Regions from separate parts of the Roseibium sp. R5 genome, predicted to be linked through region 1. Evidence: riboswitches for the same ligand, from Rfam matches in the RefSeq annotation. Region 1 holds a riboswitch; the other holds the start of a gene.
The links. Region 1 has a riboswitch for thiamine pyrophosphate ahead of AC0J4F_RS08430 (ABC transporter permease). Riboswitches for the same ligand answer to the same signal wherever they lie in the genome.

Region 1 (4,665 bases):
CGGTCGACTATGTTCTCGGTATTACAAAGGCGTACACTACGCGTGTGGGCGAGGGGCCTTTCCCGACCGAGCAGGAAAACGAGGTTGGTGAGTTTCTAGGGACCCGTGGTCATGAGTTCGGCACTGTGACCGGCCGCCGCCGCCGTTGTGGCTGGTTTGATGCGGTTCTTGTGCGTCAGACCGTTTGTACGTCCGGTATCAATGGGATCGCGCTGACCAAGCTTGATGTTCTGGATGGTCTTGAGGAAATCAAGATCTGCGTTGGCTACGAACTCGACGGCGAGCGCATCGACTATCTTCCAGCGTCACAAGGCGCCCAGGAACGGGTCAAGCCGATCTATGAGAGCATGCCGGGTTGGAAAGAATCCACTGAAGGTGCGCGGACTTGGGCTGAGCTTCCGGCGCAAGCGATCAAATACGTACGGCATGTTGAAGAGCTGATTGGTGCACCGGTCGCGATCTTGTCGACCAGTCCGGAACGCGATGACACAATTCTTGTGCAGAATCCTTTCCAAGACTGAGCGAATTGACGTAAACAAGACAATATAAAAGATGCTTAGAGTGCGTTGCGAATCGCTACGCACTCGGCAGCTTTTGAAGTCCGGGGTCTCCGGCATCAGAAGCAAGATGGAGCGACAATTGTGCGCGTCTCGCGCGATCTGATAGGCGAAAATCTCTTCGAAAGCTTGGTATAAGTCACGAAGAAGTCGCGAATCTGATCCAGGAGACGCAGGAGTGCAGTTGGCCGGTAGGCAGGAAGATGGCTGATTACTATTCGATATTAAAGAAAACAATCGCGTCCTTGCCCGAAAGCAACGGTGCAGCGCGGCGCAGCGTTTACAGCCGTGCGCGCAATGCCATCGTGAATCAGCTCAAGGCCTATGAGCCGCCACTGTCGCCATCGGAAATCACAGCAGAACAACTTCGTCTGGAAGAGGCAATCCGGAAGGTCGAGGCGGAAGCTGCCAGAGAAAGCCTGGGATTGCAGCCATCTGCACCGCCGGCGCCTGCCACCCCAGCTGCACCGCCGGTTCGCGAGCCGGAGCCGGCACCGTCTGTCCCTGCGGCCACAACGACCTCTCCAGTTGAGACCCCGGCGGCGCCTGCACCGCAGGTGACATCTCCGGAGCCGTCTGCCTATCCAGTCGAAGAGCCCGCAAGTGCTCCTTCGTCCGATGCTTCATATGACAGCCCGCCACAAGCCGCGCCTCTATCAGGAACGACTGGTTCAAGTCTGGCTGAGCCCGAAGGTCCAGTATCCTCACCTGAGACACCTCCGGCCTATGACCCTGTTTCACTCGAACCGGCTCCGGTCTCGGATGATCAAGTCTCTCAAACAGAACCGCTCTTTGAAGATGAGGTGGTTCAGCCGCAGACCGGAACAGCAGGCTTAACAGACGCCCCAGTATCGTCCCGCGCCAGCCGTTCAAGATCGTCTGCTTCAGCGGCGCTTCGCGGTTCGGACGAAAAAAGCCGGACAGTGCCGATTGCAGCTGCTGCTGTGGTTGCCGTTCTGGTTCTTGGAGCCGCTGCCTATTTCTTCTTGTCCGGGCCGTCTGATGAGGCTGTGACCGACGCCGCACCGGCTGTTTCACAAGAGCCGGAAACAACGGCTGTTACCGAACCAGCGGCACCCGTCGAAGACACCGTGGCCGCATCCTCGGAAGATGCAGACGAGGCGAGCAAGAACACTGATCGTCTTTTGAATGAGACCGATGCAAATGTGGTTGCACCTGACGCGCGCGCAGTGACAACGACGACCATCAACCCGCAAGAAACAGCACCGGGAACTGTTGCTCAGCCGTCGATCGTGACGAATGTGGAAAGTACCCCATCTGCCGATGTCGATACGCCAGCGACGGATAGCGCCGAAGTAAGTCAGGGCGTTCAACCGGACAGTCTTGCTGCAGTGAGCCCAGAGCAATCCGAACCGGCACCGGCAGCCCAGGTGCCGGCTTCCGGAGCGCAACGTTCCATCCTTTATGAGGAAGGGGCAGATGCCAGCTCTACCGGTACTGCGGCACAAGGAGCCGTCATCTGGACACTTGGCGAAGAGACCGATCTTGGCGGTGAAGCGCAGTCTGTCCTCTCCGCTGCCGTCGAAATTCCGGAGCGGGATATCAAAGTCGATATCCGTATCAAGCCCAACGATGATACGTCCCTGCCGGCAAGCCATCTTGTTGAGATCAAATATGAACTTCCAGAAGGGTTTTCCGGCGGCGATATCGTCAATGTTCCCGGCTTGGTCATGAAGCCGACCGAGGAAGCGCGCGGCGATGCCTTGATCGGGGCATCCGTGAAGGTCTCTCCCGGCTTTTTCTGGATTGCGTTGTCCAGCTTGCCCAATGAGCAACAACGCAATTTGGCACTTTTGCGTGAGCGTGGCTGGATCGACATCCCGATGCTTTATGAGAATGGCAAACGCGGCATTCTCACGCTCGAGAAGGGCCCGATCGGCGAAGATGCCGTTGAAAAAGCAGTCACCGCCTGGCAAGCCGGGTAAGCAGATTCAGCATCTTGCGTTTTTAGCGGGTGCTCCGCGGTTTCTCTTGCAATTTGTAAATTGGCGGGGCATTGTCCCGCTTGGTCCGAGGGGTGTTCCGGTTTCCGGAACTGAGATGGCATCGCGCCGAACCCTTAGAACCTGATCCGGGTCATGCCGGCGAAGGGACGGAAACCTTAGCCTCTTCCCGGATCTCCAGTGTCATTTTCGGCTTTGCTGAAGACAGGAGATCCTTATGTCTGCTTATGCGCTAAAGCGCGGGGCACACGCTGTACAACAGCTTTCAGCCCTTTATAGAAACACAAAACCATACGCCATCCCGGTAGGGAGCGGCGATATATGATGGTTTTGGTTTTCCTGCTGAAACGCTGTGCCGGCGTTGCGGTCGCCGTTTTCATTTGGGCGGCCTTGGTCCGTTTCTTTGAAATCCCGCCGTATATGCTGCCTGGCCCTGAGCGCGTTTTTGTTGCGTTTCAGAACCAAGGCCTGTTTCTCCTGCACCATGCAAGCATCACCTTTTCCGAGACACTTCTCGGCTTCGTCTTTGGGGTCGCTGCTGGGTGCCTTTTGGCGATCCTGATTTGGGTGTTTCCCGTGGCCAAACGGGCGATTATGCCGACGATCCTCGTCACCCAGGCCTTGCCCGTTTTTGCGATCGCGCCGATCCTCGTTTTGTGGCTCGGATTTGGCCTAGCCTCCAAAATTGTCATGGCGGTTTTGGTGATCTTCTTTGCCGTGACCTCCACGTTCTATGATGGGCTGCGCCGCCTTGATCCCGGGCTTTCGGACCTCAGCCGCCTTTATCGTGTATCCCGCCTCAAGGAACTTTGGGTGTTCCGGCTGCCGTCTGCCATGCCTGCCTTGGCGTCCGGCTTGAGGATCGCGGCTGTTTTCGCGCCAATCGGTGCGATTGTTGGGGAGTGGGTCGGCGCGAAGGGCGGGCTCGCTTTCATCATGCTTCAAAGCAACGCACGGATGCAGACGGACGTGATGTTTGCCGCGCTGATCCTGCTCGCTCTCATGGTTCTGTCATTGCGGTTCGCCGTAGACCATTTCACCCGGTTTCTTGTTCCTTGGCAGGTTGAAGACTGATCTGCTTTTCCTTGGAGGATTGAATGAAAAAAACACTGCTCTCTGCCGCTTTCGCAGCCGCTCTGTTTGCGTCGGCACCTGTACAAGCAGCCGAAAAACTGACGGTCTTGATGGATTGGTTCACCAATCCCGACCACGCACCGCTGATCACCGCCCAAGCGATGGGATTCTTTGAGGCAGAAGGTCTGGATGTCGAATTGATAGAACCTGCCGACCCCGCGATGCCGCCGAAACTGGTTGCAGCAGGACAGGGCGACATTGCCATTTCCTATCAGCCGACTTTGCACGCCCAGATCGAGGAAGGACTTCCGCTTAAGTGGATCGGAACGCTCGTAGAGACACCATTGAACTCTCTCATCGTCCTCAAAGATGGTCCGATCAAGGAATTGAAAGACCTGAAGGGAAAGAAGATCGGTTTTTCTGTGTCCGGATTTGAAGACGCCATGCTCGGCCAGATGCTGCGGTCTGTCGACCTCAGTGTCGACGATGTCGAGCTGATCAACGTCAACTTTGCTCTGTCACCGTCGCTGATGTCCGGCCAAGTCGATGCGGTCATCGGTGCTTACCGGAATTTCGAGCTCACTCAGATCGAGATTGAAGGCAAGGAAGGCAAGGCGTTCTATCCGGAAGAGAATGGTGTGCCGATTTTTGACGAGCTGATCTACGTTGTTCACAAGGACAAGACAGATGATCCGCGCTACGCAAAATTCATGGCGGCCATCGAAGCGGCCACGATTTTCCTGACGAACCATCCGGACGAAGCCTGGAATGCGTTCATCGAAGCCTACCCGAACCTGAATGACGAGCTGAACAAACGCGCCTGGGCCGATACGCTGCCGCGTTTCGCAAAACGCCCGGCAGCCCTTGATGAAGGCCGTTATCAGCGTTTTGCGGAGTTCATGGCTGAAAATGACCTGATCTCTAAAGTGGTTCCTGTCGATACCTATGCGGTCGAGATTCGCTGATCATCACTAACTTCTCGGAAATCAGCAGCGTGGTGTCTCAGGATGCCGCGCTGCTTTCGTCTTGCGCCAAGGGGAGGTCTGCAATCCGGGCGGCAAACGGGGTGT
Region 2 (4,665 bases), 920 kb from region 1:
GATTTTATCGGCAGACCCTGTTTAATTTGCCAAGGCTACGCGCGAGATTGCAAAAATTGAGGCCGGGGTAGATACTGGCCCCTCACTTCTGAAGCGATTTGCGCAAATCTTAACCTAAATGCTCGGCAGACCGATTTGAACCTGTTTGCGGCGCTTTTGTCTTCGCTGTTCTATTATTCTTTCAAAACTGGTGCGTGGCGCGGAAAGCGCTGGGTGTAAGCCAGTATCTGGATCCGATTTATGGCGTCAAAAAACACCGCAACCCAACAGTCCCGCGCGCCAGCGCCGACAGGTATGACACGTCAGGCTCCTCTGATCGGCATCGGGCTGAAGCTGGCCTCAACGATCGTGTTCTTTGCCATGGTGACGGTGCTCAAGATCGCCGCTGAACGTGTGCCGATCGGGGAACTCGTGTTTGCGCGGAATTTTTTCGGCGTCTTTCCGGTTCTGATGATGGTCGGGGTGCGGAGAGAGCTTGGCCTTGCGTTCCAGACGCAGAACCCAAAAGGACATCTTGTGCGCGCCTGCATCGGTTTGACGGCCATGGTGTGCATGTTCACCGCTTATGACCTGCTGCCGCTGCCTGATGCCACAGCCATCAACTTTGCAACACCGCTAATTGTTGTTGTTTTGGCCTTCTTCATGCTGGGCGAAACTGTCCGGATCTATCGGTGGAGCGCGGTCGCAGTTGGTTTTGTCGGCATCCTCGTCGTTTTGTCACCGCATCTGGGAGAGGGGGATTTCGACAACTCCGCCACCTTTGGGGCCATCGTCGGATTCATGGGGGCTGCCTTTGCGGCTCTTGCCATGATCACGGTCCGGAAGCTGTGCGTCACCGAGCGCACCTCGACCATTGTCACCTGGTTTTCCTTGTCGGCGACCGTGATCTCACTTCTGACCATTCCAGCCGGCTGGATCTGGCCGGACCAAGCCTGGATCATCCCGGATCTGGAAACAGCGGCACTGTTGGTGATGATTGGCCTATTCGGCGGTGTGGGACAGATCCTGTTGACCCAGAGCTACCGGTATGCAGATGCGTCGACCATCGCGCCGTTTGACTATGTGAACATGCTCTGGGCGATCCTGGTCGGCTGGGTCGTCTTTGCTGAAGTGCCGGTTCTTGAGGTGATTGTGGGTGCGGTGATCGTTATGGCCGCCGGGATCTTCGTGATTTACCGGGAGCACCGGCTTGGCCTTGACCGGACCAAGGACCGCCGGGCATCGACACCCTCGAAGTCTTGAAGACATGCCGCACGGACAAGTTCGCGCGGCTACATGCGGAATGGTCAGAACGCCTTGAACGTGATGATTGACTTGGTGTCCTGGATGCCGTCGATCGGGTGCACCTTCTCATTGACGAAGTGTCCAATGTCAGTGCCGTCTTCGATATAGAACTTCACGAGAAGATCATAGTCTCCGCTGGTGGAGTAGACTTCCGAAGCGATCTCGGCATCCGCGATTGCATTGGCAACCTGATAGGTTTTGCCGAGCTGACATTTGATCATCACGAAAAACGGGGTCATGGGGGCTCCTGCGGGCAAAAACGAACTGTGCCCCGACATCGCCTATCTCAAACAAACAGTCAATCGGCTGTCGGCGCTCGAACCACGGCGATAGCTAAGTGGGACTTGAAAACCCGCGCCTGGCTTGGTAGACAGATTTTGTCTCATGGGGGTGCCCGGCAATTGTGGATCGGGCTGAGAGGCGAACGGCCAACTCCTAGAACCTGATCCGGCTTGTACCGGCGGAGGGATTTGAGATCATGACTGATCTTTTACGTATTATCCGAAAAACGATGGCGCGGAACGCCGGCTCTTTGAACTTGAAAAGGAGCCAGGCATGAGTTTGTCGATTGCCGCGAGCACGCAGGCGCTGTCGGCGGATGCGGTCTTTTCCTCGCTGGAGCGGGTGCGGGCAAAAAGACCCCGTGTTCATGCCATCACCAATACGGTTGCGCAGGGCTTTACGGCCAATGTCCTGTTGGCGCTCGGCGCTGTGCCATCCATGACGATCGCACCAGAGGAAGTTCAGAGCTTTGCAGCATCTGCCGATGCTCTTCTGATTAACCTCGGAACACTGGACAACAGCCGCCGTTTAGCGATCCCGGTTGCGATTGATGCGGCCAAGGAAGCTGGGCGGCCAATCACCATTGATCCGGTGTTCGCGGATCGGTCGCCGCAGCGCTGTACCTATGCCAAAGAGCTTTTGCAAACGCTACCGTCTCTTGTCCGGGCGAATGAAGCCGAGATGACCGCGCTCTTTGATGCGCGGGCCGAGGTTGACGCTTTGATTTCGGAGGGAGCGGTCTTTGCCGTGACCGGAGAAGAGGATCAGATCGAGAGCCGGGGCGAAGACTACCGGCTACGCAATGGTCATCCTCTTTTGGCCAGAGTGACGGCCACCGGCTGTGCGGGGGGCGCGGTCCTCGCAGCGTTTGCGAGCGTTGAGCCAGATACAGCGCTTGCCGCGGCATCTGGCCTGTCCGTCTTCAACATTGCGGGCGAAATCGCCGCTTCCCGGAGCGGGGGACCTGGCAGTCTGGTTCCAGAGCTTCTCGACACGCTGTACAGCCTAACGGCCCGCGATATCGAAAGCCGTCTTCAAACCGGCTGACATCCATTCCTATAGTATTGTGCGGAGGGCACCATGACCGCAATCGCGGTGACAATAGCAGGCTCGGATTCCGGCGGTGGGGCCGGCATTCAGGCGGACTTGAAATCCTTTTCGGCAAATGGCGTTTACGGGGCGAGCGTCTTAACGGCGCTCACGGCACAAAACACCCTTGGTGTCACGGCAATCCATGATGTGCCGGTCGAATTCGTACGCGCGCAGATCGATGCCGTCTATTCCGACCTAGCGGTAACAGCCACCAAGATTGGCATGCTCTCGCAGGTGCCGATCATTGAGGAAGTCGCTGAAGGTTTGAAACGCCATCAAACAGGACCGGTCGTCCTGGATCCCGTGATGGTGGCCGCATCCGGAGATCCGCTTTTGGCGGAAAGTGCGGTCGCAACCCTGATTTCCAAGTTGGTGCCCTTGGCCGACATCATCACGCCCAACCTTCATGAAGCAGCCCGCATGCTTGAGGGCGAAGTCGCCCATAGCGAAATCGACATGCAGCGCCAGGCCAAACAGCTGATCGACCTCGGGGCAAAGGCTGTTTTGTTGAAGGGCGGACACGGCGACAGTGCGGAAAGCGCTGACCTTTTGATAACTGAAGACGATGAAAGCCTCTGGTTGCGTGAGGACCGCATCGCAACGGACAACACCCACGGCACTGGATGTACGTTGTCTTCCGCTATCGCAGCGGGACTAGCCAAGGGAAAAACGCTTGGTGGCGCGGTCTCCAGTGCAAAAACCTATATCCACGAAGCGATCCGCCATGCAGACGAACTCAAGATTGGACAGGGTCATGGACCGGTCCATCACTTCCACGCTTTTTGGGAGGGCCCACAATGAGTGGTGCTTCTAAACATAAAAAGAGCGTCAGCCGCCGGGACATGCTTGTGGGCAGTGCCGTTGGAAGCGCATCGGTTTTATCTGCCCCAGCGGTGATGGCACAAAGTACGGTCACCGAATGGAAGCTGGTGACATCCTGGCCGAAAAACCTGCCAGGTCCGGGTGTCACGGCGCAGCGGATCGCTGATCAGATCGCGTTGCTCTCAGGTGGTGCGTTCAAGATCCGTTTGTTTGCTGCCGGCGAACTGGTGCCGGCGCTCGGTGTGTTTGATGCCGTCTCAAACGGCACTGCGGACATGGCGCATACAGCCTCGTTCTTCTGGCAAGGCAAGATCCCGGCCTCCGTCTATTTCACCGCGGTCCCCTTCGGTCTGCTCCCGCATGAACATATCAGCTGGATCGAGCAAGGCGGCGGGCAGGCGCTCTGGGATGAGCTTTACGCGCCGTTCGGTATCAAACCGGTGATGGCGGGTAACACCGGTGTTCAGATGGGCGGCTGGTACAAGAAACCCCTCCAGAACCTCGATGATCTGCGCGGCCTGAAGATCCGGATGCCGGGCCTGGGTGGAGAGGTGATGCGCAGACTTGGGGCCGCTCCGGTTGGTTTGCCACCGGGTGAGTTGTTTCAAGCACTCCAAACAGGTGTTCTGGATGCAACTGAATTTCTCGGCCCCTGGTCGGATCGGGCCATGGGGTTCCATAAGGCCGCGAAATATTATTATTCACCTGGTTTCCACGAACCGAACGGGACGGGCGAGGCACTGTTCAATCAGTCAGCTTTTGATGCTTTACCCAAGGAATTCCAGACAATTCTATTGGAGGCGTGCCGCGCTGAGAATGGACGTGCGCTTGCTGAGAGCGATTGGGAAAATGCCGGAAGCCTGCAGTTGCTCCAGCAAGAAGATGGCGTTGAAGTCCTTTCCTATCCGGAGGACATTCTTGACGCCTTGCGCGTAACGACTGGAGAAGTGCTGCTGGACACGTCCCGTCAGGATCCGATGAGTAACCGCATTTATCAAAGCCACCAGACCGCTTTGAAGCGTCTTTCGCCTTGGAGCGATATTGCCATGCGGCGGTTTTTGAGCGCGCGTGATGGACTTGTCTGATTTGCAACTATAGAGAGTATCGCCGTGGGCGCGGCATGACCTGTGTTGTCTACAGTTTCGGCTCGTAAAGCCCGAAACTCCATATGTATCGTGTCTGAAA

Region 2: another riboswitch for thiamine pyrophosphate. It lies ahead of thiM (hydroxyethylthiazole kinase); the one in region 1 lies ahead of AC0J4F_RS08430 (ABC transporter permease).

The regions. Positions count from the first base shown of each region.
Region 1 is NZ_CM146910.1:1,798,978-1,803,642, forward strand. It holds gene AC0J4F_RS08420 (adenylosuccinate synthase) at 1-521, shown strand, start outside; gene AC0J4F_RS08425 (hypothetical protein) at 761-2,503, shown strand; TPP riboswitch at 2,582-2,688, shown strand; gene AC0J4F_RS08430 (ABC transporter permease) at 2,843-3,595, shown strand; gene AC0J4F_RS08435 (ABC transporter substrate-binding protein) at 3,619-4,560, shown strand; gene AC0J4F_RS08440 (CHASE2 domain-containing protein) at 4,598-4,665, opposite strand, start outside.
Region 2 is NZ_CM146910.1:2,718,129-2,722,793, forward strand. It holds gene AC0J4F_RS12670 (DMT family transporter) at 241-1,242, shown strand; gene AC0J4F_RS12675 (Lrp/AsnC ligand binding domain-containing protein) at 1,287-1,523, opposite strand; TPP riboswitch at 1,661-1,771, shown strand; gene thiM (hydroxyethylthiazole kinase) at 1,840-2,613, shown strand; gene thiD (bifunctional hydroxymethylpyrimidine kinase/phosphomethylpyrimidine kinase) at 2,647-3,459, shown strand; gene AC0J4F_RS12690 (TRAP transporter substrate-binding protein) at 3,456-4,565, shown strand.